2 regions of the Lactobacillus helveticus genome follow, and region 2 is predicted to be linked to the other one. Evidence: predicted binding sites of a transcription regulator. Region 2 holds the regulator's gene; the other holds the start of a gene.
What was found. Region 2 encodes Rex, which represses fermentation and respiration genes when NADH is low (regulators of the CRP and FNR family bind a similar motif). Its sites were predicted from a motif close to TTGTGAANTANTTCACAA; they were not measured.
Positions count from the first base shown of each region.

Region 1 (9,692 bases), 900 kb from region 2:
CAATGCCTGTTTTAGATTGGATAAACAACTTATCTCAACTAATTTTAGTTTGCTTCAATGCTTGACCAAAAACGGTCTCTGATTTTCCTCCGCCATATATATCAGCTGAATCGATGAAATTAATTCCTTCTCCAGAAGCTGCACTAATTGCATCCGCCGCTTCTGTTACATTTTTTTGATCCATCCGCATAATGCCAAGCGCCATAGCTGGAATAGAGAGCGTAGATGGTCCCACTTTGATTTGTTTCATAATTATTGCCTTTCTAAGTATTTCAATATTCTTATTATAAGATTAATGTAAGCGGTTTTGCTAATATTTCAAATTAAAATTCTTTTTGTTAATTAGACCATGTTAAAATGAAGGTAATTAGTTAGAAAGGTTCAAAAAATGAAACAAATATATTTTAATCATGATGGTAACATTGACGATTTAGTATCTTACCTGCTTCTTTTACAAGCTCCTGATATCAAATTATTAGGTGTCGGTGCAATTGATGCAGACGGTTTTATCGATCCTTCTGTTGCAGCATGCCGCAAGATGACTGATCTCTTTAACTTGCGCGGAGATGAATTGGCTGTAGCACGTTCAAACTCAAGAGCTGTCAACCAATTCCCACACGATTGGCGTATGGCTACCTACTCTTTTAACTATTTACCTATTTTGAACGAAAAGGGTTCAGTCGATACCCCGCAAGCTGAATTGCCTGCTCACCTTGATATGGTTTAGAAACTTAAGCATGCAAAAGAACCCGTCACTTTAATCATGACTGGTCCTTTAACAGACTTGGCACGTGCTCTTGACGTTGATCCAGATATCGAACAACATATTAAGAAGCTTTACTGGATGGGCGGCTCTCTTGATGGTCATGGTAACGTAGCTATGGTTAACGCAGATGGCAGCCAAGAATGGAATTCATTCTGGGATCCATACGCTGTTAAGCGCGTCTTTGATTCTAATATTCCTATTCAAATAGTGGGACTTGAAAGTACTGAAGAAATTCCATTAAATGATGAATTGCGTCAACACTGGGCAAGTTTACGTAAATATCCAGCAATGGATTTAGTTGGTCAAGGCTACAGCTTGATTATTTCGATTCCTTCCGCTGAGCTTTACCTTTGGGACGTACTTACTACTGTCAGTGCTTTATACCCAGAAGTTGTTGAGAGTGAAAAGGCTAAGGCAACGGTCATTACCGACGGCATGAGTGCTGGTAGCTTTAGACGTGATCCTAACGGCCGTGAAGTTGACATCGTTACTAAAGCAAATAAGGAGTTATTCTTCCAAAAGATGGATGAAATTCTTGAAAGAACTAAATAATCTCACTGTATATAAAGAAAGCATCCCAATTTAGGGATGCTTTTTACTTAACTTATCTTTATTATATTGCTTTAATAAACTTTTTATACAGAATTACAGCAATCCATGCCGAAATAAATGATGGCAAAATAACCACAACTATCAAATTAGGATCCAAGAAATTACCTACTCGAATGAAATGCGTAATCGAACTAATATGCTTAATATTGCTGAAAATTGCCTGGTAAACCGTCACATAGATAAGCGACCATTGAATGTAATATTCAACTAAAGTCAAAGTCGTAGTCGAGAATTTAAATACATGGGCGGCCAGACGCATAGCCCAATAGATAAACATCCCGGAAAGCACCACAAATGCAGCTAGCAGTAAGAAAAGGTTGCCCAAGTTTACATGATCCTTATTCTGCATTAACAGATACGCAATTATGAAAAAGAGCAAAAAATTAATCGTACTGAAGAAAATTTGGACAATAAATAAAATTGCCGCCTTCAGGAATTCAAATTTATGCTCTGATCGAAAAAGCGCAATTATCAATACGATAATTGCACCAATAACAAAATACGTTGTAACGTGCATTAATCTTCCTCTACTTTGTCGCCTGTTTTAAAGCATCCGCAACTGCTTCTTTAACCCCGTTTGAAGTAAAAGTTTCACCACTTACAGCATCAATATCTGCAGATTGATTAGCCAAAATTTCATTTTTTAATTGTTTTTCTGCTTTTTGACCATATTGTGGAGTTTCCGTAGATAAATCTAAATCTACAGCAGCAATTTTTTGATCTTTAATAGTTAATTTTGCTTTAACAAATCCTGCCATGCCTCTTGCCTCAGCATCATATGTTCCATCTTTTAACATAAAAATTCCCCTTTTAAAATAAAAAACACTCTTATATACATTGTACATATATATGAGAGTATTTTCTTGAAAAAATATGAAGATATTGTCATAAGTATACCATTAATCATCGATAACTGATATACTTATGTGCGGGTTATAATTTCTATAAGTCCTTATTATAATCCATCCTTGGCAGGTAGTTGAATCCCCTTCTACCTGCTTTTTATTACAGCATATAATAACAGCTGTTGTTAAATAACTAAAAAAGTTTTTTTACGCTATCTGTCAACAGTTACGTTAGAATTGTAAAGGGAGTTATAGTTTTTCAATTGAAGAGGTAAAACATGTATCCAGATAATAATATTCTTACATATTTAAAATGGCGTGGAGACATTGACTTTAGTACATCGCCTTTCAATGATATTGATGCACTTGTTTTATCTATTTTTTCTTATCTTGAATTGCACGATATTGTTAGTGGCGATGCTAAAACAATTACGGTGGATGAAGCTGCTAAATTATACTTTGCCGATGATCACCCACGCAATGATAACTTGCAATATCAAGAATTATTTAAATTAATGGCTCAGGCTGAACGCTTTAAAAATGCACGCCTATCCTACTTTGTTAGTACGTTAACTGAACACACTCAGTTTAGTGCTATCAAGATTGAATTGACCGATGGAACTAATTTTATCGCCTTTCGTGGTACTGACGATTCACTTGTTGGTTGGAAAGAAGACTTTGAAATTAGTTTCAGGATCACTGTTGCACAAAAGCAAGCAGTGAAACTACTTGAGCGCATTTTAAAGGCGGATGATCAAGATTATTATCTTGGTGGTCATTCTAAAGGCGGCAATTTAGCCGAATATGCGGCCATTAATATCGAGCCTAAGCTTCGTAAGCGAATCAAACGTATCTACACTTTCGACTCTCCTGGCATTGCCGAAGAAGTCGGCGCACAGCTTCCTTTAAAATATTTGCAAAATACATTAAGAAGATTCGTGCCAGAGTTCAGTGTTATCGGGCGCCTATTTGAACCTGAAGGCATTCATCCTACTATTGTTAACAGTACTCGCAATAACTTGAGTCAACATGATGCCTTTAGTTGGCAAATCATTGGTTCTAGTTTTGATACTAAACGGCATAGAAATCCACAATCCAAGGTTTACAACCAACTGATTAACCAATGGATTGGAAATGCCATACTTGAGGAACGAGAAGCTTTGACTAACGATCTCTTTTCTGCCTTAGGAGCAGGAGGTGCCACCAAGATTAACGAATTAGACAAAAATGGGTTTGGCGGTTTTGGCGCTATTCTTTTATCATTTACTAATTCTTCTCGTAGAACTCGATTTGTCTTTGGCTCTTTATTTTCATCAATTTGGCAAACAATTAAAAGTCGTCATTTGACTAAAGTATTATTCTCAACTGATACAATTGTCGGTTGGATCCTAATTGTGCTAGGTATTATCAGTTTAACAATGCCACAATATGCATTACGTGCATTCGGAGCTTTAGTAGCATTCGCCGGAATCGGTTTTAGTGTTCACCAAATCTTGGATACTGCTAATTCCAGCTTAAAAGCAAAACAAAAACAATTCTTCATTATTTCTTATCTAGTTGTTTTTGCCCTCTCTACGGCTTTGATTTCTAATAACCGTTTATTAATTTTCTTAGCACACTATTTCTTAGGACTGTTTTTAATTATTTATTCCTATGTCAGATTACGACAATTAATTCTTCACAGAATTTCTGGAGTTTTTCATATTACGGTTGTAGCAACTGAAGCAGTCATCGCATTTGCTCTAGGAATTATCGTTATAGTCAATCCACGAGCATTCGATCGCAAATCCATCCTCATTATGGGAATTTTGTTAATCATCTATGGTTTCTTTAAACTAATTGGTGAATTATTTGAACAGCGACCGAAGATGCCAAAAAAGCACAGATAAAAAAAGCAAGATGGTTTGTTTGATACATTCCATCTTGCTTTTTATTAGTCAAAAATAGTTTGCCAATTAGGATCTTTAGAAGCCTCATAGCACATTCTTATTTGTTCAGGCGTATTACGATCAATCGACAGCTTAGGCAAATCATCTAATGAAAAGTAGCGACAATCTGTAGTTTCCGTGTTCTTCTCAAATTCACCGCCTAATACCTTGCAAAGATAAAAAGCCTTCATAATTCCAGTAGCCAAAATAGGTTTATTATGCTTGTTACGGTCTTGCAAAGCTATTAATTTAATCGGCCTAACATCCCTACCTGATTCTTCTTTGGCTTCCTTAATACAGTTTTCTTCTGTAGAAAGATTAGCTTCGCACCAGCCACCTGGAAGTGACCAATCATCTGTTAATTTTTCATGAACCAATAAGATTTTATCAGATTTAAAAATCGCCGCTCTAGTTTCTATCTTAGGGGTTTGATAGCCTTCATCACCGCAAAACAGGGTTTTAACTTTTTCAATCGGCATCCCCGTCTTAGCAGTCATCATCTCTGCCGCAATTTGACGAATCTGTTCATACCGTTCACGATCAAACACATCATGACCATATTTCAAGCCATTTTGAGCAATGCTCTATAGTTCAACTGCCCAATCAGTAAATTTATCCCCAGTTTTCATTTTTACCTCTATCTTCTAATAAAAGTACCAGACTTAATATGTTTCAAAATACTGTAGCCTACACTTTTGATTTGATTTTTACTACCATATGGCTGATTCAAAAACATCACAATTCCATTTTTATTGTCTGTAGTAAGCTGCATCCAATTGGTAAAATGAGTATCACCAAAATTGCCATAGGCTAACTTTAGTTTACCGCCATTTTTCAAATAATAGCCACCAGAGCATGTATTAACTTTTGATTTCAAATGGCTCAAGTAATTAAACTGTTTTTCAGTTAAAATCTTGCCATTATGCAATCCTTGTTGAATCTTATAATAATCACTAGCTGTAGAGAATAAGTTCCCTGCACCTGGCAATTGCGAAACTACGTACTTATTAGCATAAGATGCACTTTGATAGTTTTTACCATGATGGTATAAGTAAGAAATAGCATCTGTTTTTGAACGAGGAATATTTTGATAAATATATGTATGTTTCAAATGAAGTGACTTAACAATTCTGCTTTTGACGTTAGCAGCATAAGACTTGCCTGTTACTTTACGAATGATGCCTGCTAGAAGAACATAATTAGCATTATTATAATTAAAGCTTGCACGCTTGGTTCTAGCTGTCGCATTTGCCTTAGCAATCGTCCAATTAATTGCACCCTTTTCAGAGAAATTAATACCGTGACTCGATTCGGTTCCAATTACATTAATTCCTGAAGTATGGGTCATTAATTGACCAACTGTAATATACTTAGAATGTTTTAATTTTGGATACCAACGCGAAATTTTGGTATTTTGCGAAAATTTCTTTTGATAAATTAACTGAGTAATAATTGCCGCTGTGATAGATTTTTGCAACGAACCAACAGGATATAGTAATTTCTTATTACCATTTTTAATTTTACGTCTGTAATAACCATAGCCAACATTAACTGTCTGACGATGTCCATCTTTTACAATTTCAATTGTGCCCAGTAAATGATGCTTATTCATTGCCTTAATAGCATACTTACGCAATTGACTATTAGAATAAGTCTTAGCATTAACTGTTGTGCTATTACCTAAAAAAATAAACGAAGATAAAAATGCAATGGCTAACATTATCTTTTTTGACTTCAATCTAAAAATCCCCCTCTGCCATTTAATCCTGAAATATTCTACCACAAAATTAAAAGCACAAATATTGCCTATTTGACAATATTTGTGCTTTTTCTTTTTAGTTTTAGATCAAATTCATTTTTACTAAGTATTCAGCATTTTCAACAGTGTTCCAAGCTGCACCCTTTAAGAGGTTATCAGCTACGATCCACATATTGAAGGCACCTGGATTTTCATAGTCAGGACGAATGCGACCAACAAAAGTTTCGCGCTTGCCAGCTGCATTGATTGGTTGAGGGTAAATTTGGTGCTTAATGTCGTCTTCAAGAACTACGCCTGGAAAGTTAGCAACTGCATCCATAATATCTTGAGTCGTTGCACTTTCATCTTCAACAGTGAAGTAAACACTTTCGCCGTGTGCAATTGGAACAGGAACTCTAACACAAGTTGCGGTTACTTTAATATCTTTAGCATTCATGTCGTTTAACATGATCTTCTTAGTTTCATGAATCATTTTCCATTCTTCATGAGAATAGCCAGAATCTTCTAAAACATCAATTTGTGGTAAGAGGTTAAATGCTAATGGATAATGCTTCTTATCCCCTTTAGTTGGCAAAATTTGTGCATCTGCTTGCGTATCTTTACCATCTAAATAATCTTGGGCTTCTTTCTTTAACTCATCAATTGCAGCTTGACCCGCACCTGAAGCGGCTTGATAAGTTGAAACGATAATTTGCTTTAAACCAAACTTTCTTCTAATTGGTTCTAAGGCCATTACCATTTGAATGGTTGAACAATTTGGATTGGCAATAATACCGTGATGGTCTTTCAAAGCATCTGGATTTACTTCTGGAACAACCAATGGAACGTCTGGCTCCATTCTGAAGGCACTAGTATTATCTACACAAACTGCGCCACGTTTAACAGCCTCTGGTAAAAATTTCTTTGATACGGCACCACCAGCTGATGAAAGAACTAGATCAACGCCATCAAAAAATTCCGGTGTAGTTTCTTCAACTACCAAGTCTTGATCTCTAAACTTTAATACCATGCCAGCTGAACGTGATGAAGCTAACAACTTCACGCTTTTTACTGGAATAGTTGACTTAGCCAATTGATCAATCATTCTTCTACCAACGGCACCTGTAGCACCTAAAATTGCAACATTATATTCTCTTACCATTCTTATTCAACCTTTTGTAAAAAATCATTCATTCTCTTCATTGCTTCACGTAAATTATCATCGCTAGATGCATATGACAATCTTACATATCCTTCGCCGCCTGAACCAAAGGCGCTACCGGGAGTCACGCCAACTTTAGCCTTAAAGGCTAAGTCCAATGCAAACTTCATATCATCTTCACCATATTGGGCGGGGATTTTTGCAAAAATATAGAAAGCTCCCTCAGGCTTGACTGCCTGCATCCCCATTTCACTTAATTTCTCTAAAACAAAATCTCTTCGTTTTTGGTAAACTTTACGATATTCTGCTGGATCATTTAATCCATTTTCTAACGCTTCGATAGCCGCAGCTTGCGATGAATCAGTTGTCGTCGTCACCATTAAGCCATGCACCTTACCAATTTGTTCCATAATTTTAGCAGGACCTGCAATATAGCCCAGACGATAACCAGTCATTGCATGAGACTTTGATAAACCTGAAATATAAATTGCTCGATCAGGAATCAAACTAGCAATAGAATGATGTTCAACACCATAAGTCAAAGTACTATAGATTTCATCAGTGATAACGTACAAATGATTTTCTGCAATTACTTTGGCTAAGGCCTTAATTTCATCCTCTGTATATTCCACGCCTGTTGGGTTAGTGGGATAATTCAAAATTACTGCTTTAATTGTAGGATTTTCTTTAATAGTTTCAGTCAATTTCTGCGGTGTTAATTTGAAATTATCTTCAGTAGTGTTAATCAACACATAACTGGCATCGGCTAAGGTAGCAACCGGCCAATATAATGAGAAAACTGGCGTTGGAATAGCTACTTTATCACCAGGATTAGTAATAGCAAAAAGTGCAGCATTAATCGCTTCAGTGGCACCAACGGTTACTACAACTTCTGTTTCTGGGTCATATTTAACACCGATAGTCTTATTGAGATAGTTGCTAATGGCTTTTCTTAACTCCAGCTTGCCTTTTTGAGGAGCATAGTGAGAATCATTATTTTGAATACTTTTAATTGCAGCTTCTTTAACGTGCTCAGGCGTATTCATATCAGGTTCACCTAAAGTTAGTTTGATGATTCCTGGAATGGTTGAGACTTTATTATCAAAAATTCTAATTCCAGAAGCTCTGACATTTTGTACTTTTTGGCTAAAACCCAAATCATTAGCTAATTCTTGCATAGTTTTTCCTCCCTTTATCTTTAAAGGATATTTTCTAATCCAATTACCAATTCATCTAATTGGTCAACTTTTTCTAAGGCTACTTTTACTCCGTTCATAAATGAGCCACGATCAAATGAATCTTGGCGAATGGTCAAGGCCTCACCTGGTCCTCCAAATAATATTTGTTCATGTGCAATATAGCCAGGCAGACGCACTGAATGAATCTTAATTCCTTGATAATCTCCACCGCGAACATTCTTCAAAGTTTCTACCTCATCTGGCGCTGTTTGATGTTCAGGGCGATTTTCTGCAATCATCTTAGCAGTAGCCAAGGCAGTGCCTGATGGAGCGTCTTTCTTATCTGCGTGGTGCATTTCAATAATTTCAACATCTGGGAAGTATTTAGCAGCTTCTTTAGCAAATTTCATCAATAAAACTGCAGACATCCCAAAATTAGGAGCAATTAAGCCGCCTACTTTTTCTTTTTTGGAAAGCACAATTAATTCTGCTTCTTGTTCATCACTCATCCCGGTAGTTCCTACTACTGGTCTAATATGGTGTTGCAAGGCAAATTTCACGTTTTCGTATACTGCCTTAGGAGTGGTAAAGTCGATCCAAAAATCTGCTAAGTTATCAGAAATTTCTGTTAAATTCTTAAAAATTTTAGCACTTGCAGGCAAATGATATTGCTCAGGATTATTTTCTGCAATTGGAGAAAGTCCAGCAACTACTTCAAAACCTGGCATATTGTTAACTAAATTAACAGCCTTTTGTCCCATTGCACCCGTAAAACCAGCAACTAATACTTTTTTAGTCATTTTCAAGATCCTTTCCTAAATCTAATGGCAATTTTTGCAATAAAGCATTATCTTCTAAGCCTAAATGTTGAGCCAGGGTTACTTTTTCTTCATCATTCAAGGCGACTAAAGGCAAGCGACAATCTCCGGTTTCAAAGCCTTGTGCATTTAAAACTGCCTTTACTGGTGATGGAGATGAATACATGAATAGGGCTTGCATTCTAGGTGTCAACCAACGTTGAATTTTAGCTGCCTCAGGATATTTTCCTTCATATAAAGCATCGTACATTCTACGCATTTCTTTGGTATAGATATGAGAAGCTACGGAAACAACCCCATTTGCTCCAAGCAATCTTGCGGTTAATGCTTGGGTATCTTCTCCGGTAAAGACCTGGAAATCTGCAGCCTTGTGATCAATGATATATTCCATCTCTTCAAGAGATGCACATTGTTTAATTCCTTTAATATTATCTAATTGAGATAGTTGAACAACAGTCTCCTTTTCCATCTTGACCCCAGTTCTGCCTGGAATATTGTAGATTAAAAATGGCATCTTAACGTTGTCGTTCACTGCAGTAAAGTGCGCAACCATGCTGCGTTGATTTGGCTTATTATATGGCGGTACAACGACTAAGGCGTAATCAATACCGTCAATTTCTGCCACTTCATTGGTAAACTTAATAG
Region 1 is NZ_CP151471.1:826,507-836,198, forward strand. Features, by position in the region: partial or broken gene AADV52_RS04250 (aldo/keto reductase family oxidoreductase) at 1-250, opposite strand, end outside; partial or broken gene AADV52_RS04255 (nucleoside hydrolase) at 389-1,318, shown strand; gene AADV52_RS04260 (SA1002 family membrane protein) at 1,380-1,895, opposite strand; gene AADV52_RS04265 (FMN-binding protein) at 1,906-2,175, opposite strand; gene AADV52_RS04270 (Mbeg1-like protein) at 2,502-4,112, shown strand; gene AADV52_RS04275 (NUDIX hydrolase N-terminal domain-containing protein) at 4,157-4,732, opposite strand; gene AADV52_RS04280 (serine hydrolase domain-containing protein) at 4,789-5,871, opposite strand; gene AADV52_RS04285 (aspartate-semialdehyde dehydrogenase) at 5,993-7,051, opposite strand; gene AADV52_RS04290 (aminotransferase class I/II-fold pyridoxal phosphate-dependent enzyme) at 7,054-8,229, opposite strand; gene dapB (4-hydroxy-tetrahydrodipicolinate reductase) at 8,250-9,029, opposite strand; gene dapA (4-hydroxy-tetrahydrodipicolinate synthase) at 9,022-9,692, opposite strand, start outside.
Region 1: AADV52_RS04265 (FMN-binding protein) is a predicted target of Rex. The motif match lies at 2,406-2,423, and genes of this name have one in related genera.

Region 2 (9,692 bases):
AATGAATGCGAACCTTGCTCTTATGCTTTGGTGGCTTAATGCGCTCAATTTTTTCTAGTTTTTTCCGCCGACTCTGAGCACGTTTGGTGGTAGTAGCTCTTACCAAATTCTTTTGGATAAATTCTTCGTCTTTTTTGATTTCAGCTTGTTGCTTTTCATAAGCTGCTTCTTGATCTTTATCACGTTGCTCACGTTGCATTACATAAGCAGAATAATTGCCTTTAAATGGAGTTAATTTACCAAATTGCAATTCGAAGATTTGAGTTGCTAAATGATCTAAGAAGTATTGATCGTGGGATACAACCAAAATTGCGCCGCTGTAGTTCTTCAAAAAGCCTTCCAACCAATCAAGCGTATCCAAGTCAAGATAGTTAGTAGGTTCGTCTAGTAAAAGCAGTGCCGGCTTACGCAAAAGCAATTTAACAAAAGCCAATCTAGTCTTTTCACCACCAGAAAGGCTACCAATCTTCTTTTGCCAGGTATCTTCTGGAAACTTAAATCCATTCAGGATGCTCTTAATATCTGATTGGTAGGTATAACCACCTTTTTGTTCAAAAGTAAATTGTTTTTGATCATATTGCTTAAGCAGTTCCTGATCTTCAGGATGCTCTGCAAGTTGTTCCTGCATATGAGTTAAACTTTTTGCTTCCTTTATTAAAGGTGCAAAAACGGATTCCATTTCATCCCAAATGGTTTTGTCTTCATTTAATGCATTTTCCTGAGCAATATAACCTACATCTATGCCCTTATTAACAGTAAATTCACCGTGTGTGGGTTCTTGCTCGCCTGTCATAATCTTTAATAGGGTAGTTTTACCAACCCCGTTGGGACCAACTAAACCGATTCGGGCATTAGAATCGATTGAAAAAGTAACATTTTTAAATAGAGTGTTGGCACCAAATTGTTGTTCTAAATCGTGTCCTTGTGCAATAATCATAATTTTTCACCTAATCATTATTCTACCATATGGCAGAAATTGATCGAATAGTAAATATATGTGAAAAATAATCTTTGTGAAAAATATATTTGGACAAATGCCATGTTAACAGGTATGATAGATATGCTTGATTGTGCATTCACAAACATGAAATACAGTTGGGGGCTTCTATTATGGATAGAATAAAAATTCCAAAAGCAACAGCAAAAAGATTACCTTTATATTATCGTTATTTGATTATTTTGAATGAAGAAGGCAAAGATAAAGTTTCTTCTACTGAATTATCTGAAGCAGTTCAAGTTGATAGTGCTTCAATTAGAAGAGATTTTTCATACTTCGGTGCTTTAGGTAAACGCGGATATGGCTATGATGTAAAGAATTTGCTTAGCTTTTTCAAAAAGATTTTGAATCAAGATACATTAACCAATGTTGCTTTAGTTGGTGTTGGTAACTTAGGAAGAGCGTTACTTAATTACAACTTTAAACGTAGCAACAATATTCGAATTTCTTGCGCTTTTGATATTAATAAGGAAATTACGGGTCGCATTTTAAGTGGCGTTCCTGTTTATGATATGAAAGACTTAAAGCAGCAATTGAGTGATCAGCAGATTTCGATTGCTATTTTGACGGTTCCTTCAACAGCTGCTCAAAAGACTACTGATGAAATGGTAGATGCAGGAGTTAAGGGTATTATGAACTTCACGCCAATTAGATTGTCAGCTCCAGCTAGCGTAAGAGTACAAAATGTTGACTTAGCAACAGAATTGCAAACTTTGATTTACTTCTTAGATTCTGAAAAACAAAAGAATGACGAATTATAATTGTAAAAGACTACTTTTCTGAATGAAAGGTAGTCTTTTTTTACCTCTTAGTCGTGAAAATTGACCACTTAGTTTAAATGGCTGGTTTTTGTACAAGATTCTTAGTTTAATGTAATTACGTTGAAGGGAGGGATGAAGCTTGAAGGTAAAATTAAATATTGATCCTAATCAAAAAGAAACAGAATTGGTAATCAATGCATCTGCACTGACACCGGAAATTGAGCAATTGTATCATGCTTTGCAAAAGCAAACGCCAAATTTAGAGCAGATCGAAGCTATCAAAGACAATGTTTCTTATTATTTGAATTTAAGCGACATCCTTTTCTTTGAAACTGACAGTAAAATCGTTATGGCTCATACTGCTAAGAATGCTTATCAGGTTAAGTATAAATTGTATGAGTTAGAAGATATATTAGGCGGTAATTTCATGAGAGTAGCTAAATCTACTATTTTGAATTTAGATAAAATATATGCTATTACTCGTTCAATTTCTAACTGTCAGATTAAATTTGAAGAATCATACAAAACGGTTTACATCTCACGGCATTATTATCGTGATTTGCGTAATCGTTTAGAGGAAAGAAGGAATTTTTAATGAGAGGTAAATTAGGACGAGCTTTTTGGGGTATCTTCTTTATTGCCTGTGCATTGTTTGTGGTTTTGAATCAAATGGGGATTTGGACTTACAAGCTTGGCTTTTGGGCTGCAGTTGGTACGGTGATTTTTGCAATTAGTTTATTAGATGGTTTAATTAATCGCCGAATCACTGAAAGTGTCTTTTCTATTGCTTTCATTTTAATGATTTTTGCTGAGCCACTGCATATTACCAGGTTAGTGCCTTGGACTATTTTGCTGGCAGCCGTACTGATTTCAATTGGATTGGGGATTATCTTTCGTAATCGATTTCATACGGTGGTTTATGCAAATAAGAAAATTAAAAACTTTAGGAACAAAAGAGAAGCTATTACAGATCATATCTTTACTGATACGGTAAGCAAGGAACAGGGCGCTCATGTAGTGGTTGATCAAACTATGTCAGATACTTCTCGTTATATTCATTCAAAAGAACTTGAAACGATTGATGTGAATGCCAAAATGAGTGATGTTAACTTGTATTTGGATGATGCTCAAGCAGCAAATGAAACAGTCACAATGAACGTTAATTTAACAATGACAGATTTGACGATTTACTTACCATTATCATGGCAGGTAGAAAGCAATATGGCATCTACTTTTATGTCAGGTGATTTTGAAATTGATGGTACATCTAATGGCGGAGGACCCACTTTAATTATTCAGGGACGTTCAAATATGAGTGATATTAAAATAGAATATGTCTAAAAAAATAAGGCTTGGAAATCTCCAAGCCTTATTTTCATGCGGTTGTTAAGCTTTTAATTAGTTTAACAGGTAAGATGTACTGCTTTTTATTTAGCTCTTTATTAGGATCGCTAATTCGTTGAAGTAAGAGTTTAACTAACAAAATTGCCATATCGTTGATAGGTTGAGCAATTGTTGATAATTCAGAATGGTAAGTTTGAATTTGCTTAGTACCATCAAAACCAATTACTTTTAAATCTTCAGGTACTTTTAATCCTAACTTTCGTGCTTCTTGCAAAACCAAGATCGCAGTCAAATCATCGGTGCAGACAACGCCATCAGGATGATCATTTTGTAGCATCTCGTGAATAGTGATATTTTTCAACAATGTAGAATCAGAAAATGCTACTGAACAAATGTGAGGAGTGAAATCCAAATTTTCAGCTTCATTTAAATAAGCTTTTAATCGTTGATCTGTAGGGTTGCCTTTTAATTGCTTGTTTCCTAAAAAGAAAATTTTATGACAACCGCTTTGAATTAAATCATGTACTGCTAATTTAATTCCTTGATAATTATCACAACTAACGATAGGTACGTTTTCTGATAATTTACGGTCAAAAGAAACAATAGGCAATCCTAATTCTTGGTATTCTTCAATTCCTAAATTATGAGCTCCAGCAATAATACCATCAACTTGGTTGGCTAAGAGCATCTTTAGATAAGCACGTTCTTTTTCTTTATCTCTTTGAGCGTTGCAAAGAATTACCTTATATCCCTTTTCGAATAAAATGCTTTCGATATCTTGAATTAGCTCCGCAAAAAAAGGATTGGTTATTTCTGGGAAAATCAATCCAATTAATTTCATTTTTTTGCCTTGAAGTGATCGAGCTAGGGAATTAGGTTGATAATTTAATTCTTTCATGGCTGCAAAAACTTTATGTTTAGTTTTGTCGCTCAGATAGCCATGATTGTTAATTACTCGAGAGACAGTTGTTACTGAAACACCAGCTTTTTGTGCAACATCTGTCAATTTTACTGCCATAATATCATCTTATTAAAGAATCGGTTCCATATTGTAGAAAGTTCCTTGATAATTTGTATCTTGATCAAATTCAATTCGTTGGTTAGCTGGATCAGTAAAGAATCTGCCAGTTAAAACATGTTCACCATCATTGACGAAAATTTCTACTAATGAGTGGTCGACAAAAATATCAAGTTTTAAGTCTTCATGTGGAGTAAAACTTGTAGATCTAGTAGTTCCATAGTCAACTGCTACTTGTTTACCAGCCTTGGAGCGATTTAAAGTTAATTTCCCGGTTTTAGTATCAAACTTGATTTGCAGACTTTCGCTTAAATCATCGTTAGCAGCAAGATGTAAACTGCCAGTTTGGTTAGCTGAAATATTTAATTTTAATTCATATTGGCCAGTGGTATTTTCTTTAATTGTCTTACCACTAACTTTTTCTGCGTGACGACGTAATGACTTGATAGTTTCAACAGGTTGTTGGAACAATTTGCCATCGTGGATACTTAATTTCTTAACTTGACTTAAGCAGTTAGCCCAATTTTCATCATCAGTTGGATAGGTAGTATCAGGCAAACCAACCCAGCTTACTTCATCTGCAGTACCATCAGGAGCATTAAATGCTTGAGTAGCATAAACATCGAATCCTTCGTCGAGATTTTGTAAAGGACCTGGGTTGATTAAACGATGGTTTTCAAAATCGATATCATCGGCAATCACATACATGTTAGGGTAAATGTCATCGTAGTCGGCAATCTTTTTATCCAAGCCTTGAGGACAGAAAATTACTACGACCTTACCACCGACACGCACGATGTTAGGACATTCAATCATGTAGCCTAAATCATGATCTGATAAGTTTAAGAAGCCTAATTCTTCCCAGTTCTTGAGATCCTTGGATTTCCAAACATCAATATGACCGTGCTTTTCAGCCTTGTCTTGTGCACCTAAAATTGCATAGTAGGTGTCATTTTCTTTAAGAATTTGAGGATCACGAAAATGTTCAGTGATGTGATCAGGATTCTTGAATAAAACAGTTTTATCTTTGACTACGCCATCTTTATCCATCCAAGCACCAATTTGGTAAGGGGTACGAACCCAATTTTTATCACGGTGATTACCTGTGTACATTAAGAATAATTTGCCGTCGATTTCACGAGCAGAACCTGAGTAGGCACCCTGAGAATCAGCCTTGCTGTCAGGTTTAACAGCTAAACCAAGATTGATCCAGTGAACTAAATCGTTTGACTTGAAATGTACCCAGGATTTAAGACCGTGAACGGCACCAAATGGATATGATTGGTAAAATAGGTGATATTCACCATTAAAGTAAGAAAATCCATTTGGATCATTAACTAAACCTGAGATAGGATGCAAATGGTAATGCATTTGATAAGCAGAATTTGCGGCCTCTGCCTGCAAGTCGCGCAAGGTTTCAGCATCCCATTTACTATAAGGTAAATAACGTTTTTCTCTTGTCCATTTCATAATTTCTACCTCCGTGTAAGCGTTATCTTTAATTTGTATTTTAGTAGATAATGAAAAATGTGTCAAACGTTTATCATATTTTATATAAGTAAAATTGGCTTATTAATGCATAAGTCTGTAAAATAAATAAAGAAATTTATGTCAAACGATTGACATATTTCATGAATTCGTTATCATAGTTAGTGAATCGAGAATAAAACGTTTACATGAAGGAAACAAATATGGACCACAAAAAGGTGGCTGAACGAATAATTAAAGATGTGGGCCGCGATAATATTATTGCTGGTGCACACTGTGCTACTCGTTTGCGTTTAGTTTTAAAAGATGACTCAAAGGTTGACCAAAAGGCATTGGACAATGATCCAGATGTTAAAGGTACTTTTAAGACCAATGGTCAATATCAGGTAATTATTGGGCCAGGGGATGTTAATGATGTTTACGATGAATTCATTAAGATCACTGGTTTGAAAGAATTATCAACTGACGATTTGAAGAAGGTTGCTGCAGAAGGTCAAAAGAAGAACCCAGTAATGGACTTCATTAAACTTTTGTCTGACATCTTCGTTCCAATCATTCCAGCCTTAGTTGCTGGTGGTTTGTTGATGGCTTTGAACAACTTCTTGACTTCACCAGGATTATTTGGTTCTAAGTCAGTTGTTCAAATGGCTCCTAATATTGCCGGCCTTTCAAACATGATTCAAGTTATGTCAGCCGCTCCATTTATCTTCATGCCAATTCTGGTAGGTATGTCGGCGGCCAAACGGTTCGGAGCTAACCAATTCTTAGGTGCTACAATCGGTATGATTATGACCACACCTAACTTGGGTGGTGCTACTAAGTTCTGGGATATTTTTGGTTTACATGTTGCACAAACTAACTACCAATATCAGGTTATTCCAGTTTTAGTATCAGTTTGGGTATTGTCACTTTTGGAAAAGAGATTACACAAATGGCTTTCATCTGCAGTTGACTTTACCTTCACACCTCTTCTTTCAATTATGATTACTGGTTTCCTTACTTTTGTAATTATTGGACCAGTCTTCAAGGGTGTGTCAGATGCAATTACTAACGGTATTGTATTACTTTACGATACTACTGGTGCCTTGGGTATGGGTGTCTTTGGTTTGACTTATTCAGCAATTGTTACTACTGGTCTTCACCAAAGTTTCCCAGCTGTTGAAACTCAACTTTTGGCAGCATTTGCTAAGAATCCAGCAAGTTCTGGTGACTTTATCTTTATTACTGCATGTATGGCTAACGTTGCTCAAGGTGCCGCAACCTTCGCAATTTACTTCTTAACTAAGAACAAGAAGATGAAAGGTTTGGCAAGTTCATCAGGTGTATCTGCACTTCTTGGTATTACTGAACCAGCATTGTTTGGTGTTAACTTGAAGTATAAGTTCCCATTCTTCTGTGCTTTGATTGGTTCAGGTGTTGCTGCCGCATTTGCAGGCTTTACACATGTTACTGCTGCTGCACTTGGTTCAGCTGGTTTCCTTGGATTCCTTTCAATTTATCCAAAGACCATTCCAATGTGGATTGTTTCTGTGTTAATCAGTTTCGCAGTTGCCTTCATCTTAACTTACGTTTACGGTAAGGGTCACTTGAAGGAAGAAGTTGCTGAACAAGACGTTCCAGTAAACGATGTTGCTGATTACGCTGAAGAAAACCAAAAGGCAGAAAAGCTTGGTAAAGAAGAATTATCATTAAAGGATGAAATTATTGTTTCACCAGTTAATGGTACTCCTGAAAGTTTAACTAAGGTTAATGACCAAGTATTCTCAGCTAAGTTAATGGGTGACGGTGCCGCTGTTATCCCTAGTGATGGCACAATTTACTCACCAGTTACTGGTACTGTAACTATTGCTTATGAAACTAAGCACGCATATGGTATTAAGTCAGATAACGGTGCAGAAGTCTTGATTCACATCGGTCTTGATACTGTAAACCTTAAGGGTGAACACTTTGAAAGCTTTGTAAAACAAGGTCAAAGAGTTGAAAAAGGCGATAAGCTTGGCAGCGTTGACCTTGATGCTGTGAAGAAGGCAGGCTACGACACTACTGTTATGGTAGTCATTACTAACACTGCTAACTACGCAAACGTTCAACGCATTACCGACGCTGGCGACAAGCACGGTGATAAGTTGATCGCTGTTACAGCTCATAATTAATCATTAATTTACATAACTTACTCTTCTCTAGAAAACAAAAAAGTTAAAACGATAGATAAAATAAAGAAGACACTAAGAAAGATTATTTCTTGGTGTCTTTTTGCGTAGTTAATAATTATAAGTAAAATGAAAGGAGAAAAATAATGGTTTTACTTACAGGAAAAGATGAGAAGATGCTATATCCATACATTGAATTGCCTGATGAAACAATAATTACTCATTCGAAAATTAAACCAGATAATACTGTTTTAATTAATTTCGAACAACCGGTAGAAAATGGCTTTAGGGAGGCTAGAATTAAACTTCCTGAAACTGTCAAATAGTTTGTGTAAATAGATCTTTCTCGTAAATTGATTTTTTAATTTTTTCTTAGTCAAAGTAGGATTCCAATGTATCCTGCACTTGGCCGAAGCCTTTATGGATTCGGTTGAAGTAGCGATCATTGTAGCTTATTGCCTGAATGCCAATGAAAGTATCAAGCGACTGCTCGCTTGGAAACTCTGCTTTGGGCTTTGCCTTGCGTTTAACGACATTGTTAAAGGATTCAATCATGTTGGTGGAATAGATTGAGGGTCTGATCTGTTTGGGATAGTTGTAAAAGACCAATAGATCAGGCTCAATGTCTTTTAGATTCCTAATGACATGATTGTATGCCTTGTTCCATTTGTCATAGAATGCATGAAGAGTTTGTACAGCGGCTGTCTTGTTAGGCTGCCTATGAATCTGCTTGAAATCGTTCATGATTGTCTCACGATCGTCAACACGCACTTTATTGCAAATATTGCGCATGACATGAACCAGGCAGCGCTGAAAATGTGCTTTGGGATAAGTCTTTGCCAGAGCTGTTTTCATGCCGACAACACCGTCAGACAAGAAAAGCTCGACTTGCTTCAAACCCCGCGATCTCATGTTTTGAAGCATTTCAGTCCAAACTTCGACGTTTTCGCTGGGTGCTATGCAGTAGTCGATTACTTCTTTATGGCCATTGGGCCTGATGCCGATGGCAATATAGACGGCTTCACGCTCAAACGTTTCTCGGCACAGCGGAAGATACGTTGCGTCAAGATAAACGCAAAAGAACCTGTCGCTAAGCTTGCGTTTGTGATAGGCTTCAACCTTTGGAATCATTTGCTTGGAAATATTTGATACCTGAGCCGGACTGTAATGGCTGCCGTACATCTTTTCAATCAGATCGGCTATTTCTCTGGTAGTGACGCCTTTGGCATAAAGCTTGATAATCATGCTTTCCAGGACGTCCGAGTGCTGCTTGTAGTCAGGCAGAGTGTGCTGATGAAATTCGCCGTTTCTGTCTCTGGGAACCTGAATTTCGATCTGGCCAAACTGCGTATCAACCTTGCGATAATAGATGCCGTTTCTGGAATTGCCAGAGTTCCATCCGCTTTTTGCATAAGGATCATAGCCTAAAAAGGCAGTCAATTCAGCTTCAAGCAATTGATTAACTGCAGTTTGAATTTCCTTGCGCAAAAAATCATTAACTTTGTCTTGATTGAATAGTGCTTGAGCCATATTTTTGGTAAAATCATTCATGAAGGAGTTCTTCTTTCTGTATGTTGTTTTTTTGTTCAATCCAATCATACGAGAAAGGAACTCCTTTTTCTAATGTTTTCAGAAATTAATTTAAGGAATCATTCATCCTTACACAAACTATTTTACGGTCTCAACTTCCTAGTTATAAGTGGCTTTATAATGAGGGGTTTAGCAATGAGCAAATTGCTTCTTTTGAAGATTTTGTACATAAAAATTCTGCGGTCATATATAAATATGCTAGATTAGGCTAAGTGTATAATTTTTTGCGGTAAGTTGAATAATTAATTAAAAAAGCTCAAATCCTTTGAAATTGGACTTGAGCTCAAGCAAAAAGACCAGTAGTCTGATGTTAACGAAAAAAACACATTAGAAGCTGGTCTTTT
Region 2 is NZ_CP151471.1:2,044,542-2,054,233, forward strand. Features, by position in the region: gene AADV52_RS10440 (ABC-F family ATP-binding cassette domain-containing protein) at 1-937, opposite strand, end outside; gene AADV52_RS10445 (redox-sensing transcriptional repressor Rex) at 1,111-1,758, shown strand; gene AADV52_RS10450 (LytTR family DNA-binding domain-containing protein) at 1,898-2,353, shown strand; gene AADV52_RS10455 (LiaF transmembrane domain-containing protein) at 2,353-3,099, shown strand; gene AADV52_RS10460 (LacI family DNA-binding transcriptional regulator) at 3,134-4,120, opposite strand; gene AADV52_RS10465 (sucrose-6-phosphate hydrolase) at 4,133-5,590, opposite strand; gene AADV52_RS10470 (sucrose-specific PTS transporter subunit IIBC) at 5,812-7,761, shown strand; gene AADV52_RS10475 (hypothetical protein) at 7,905-8,084, shown strand; gene AADV52_RS10480 (IS256 family transposase) at 8,131-9,309, opposite strand.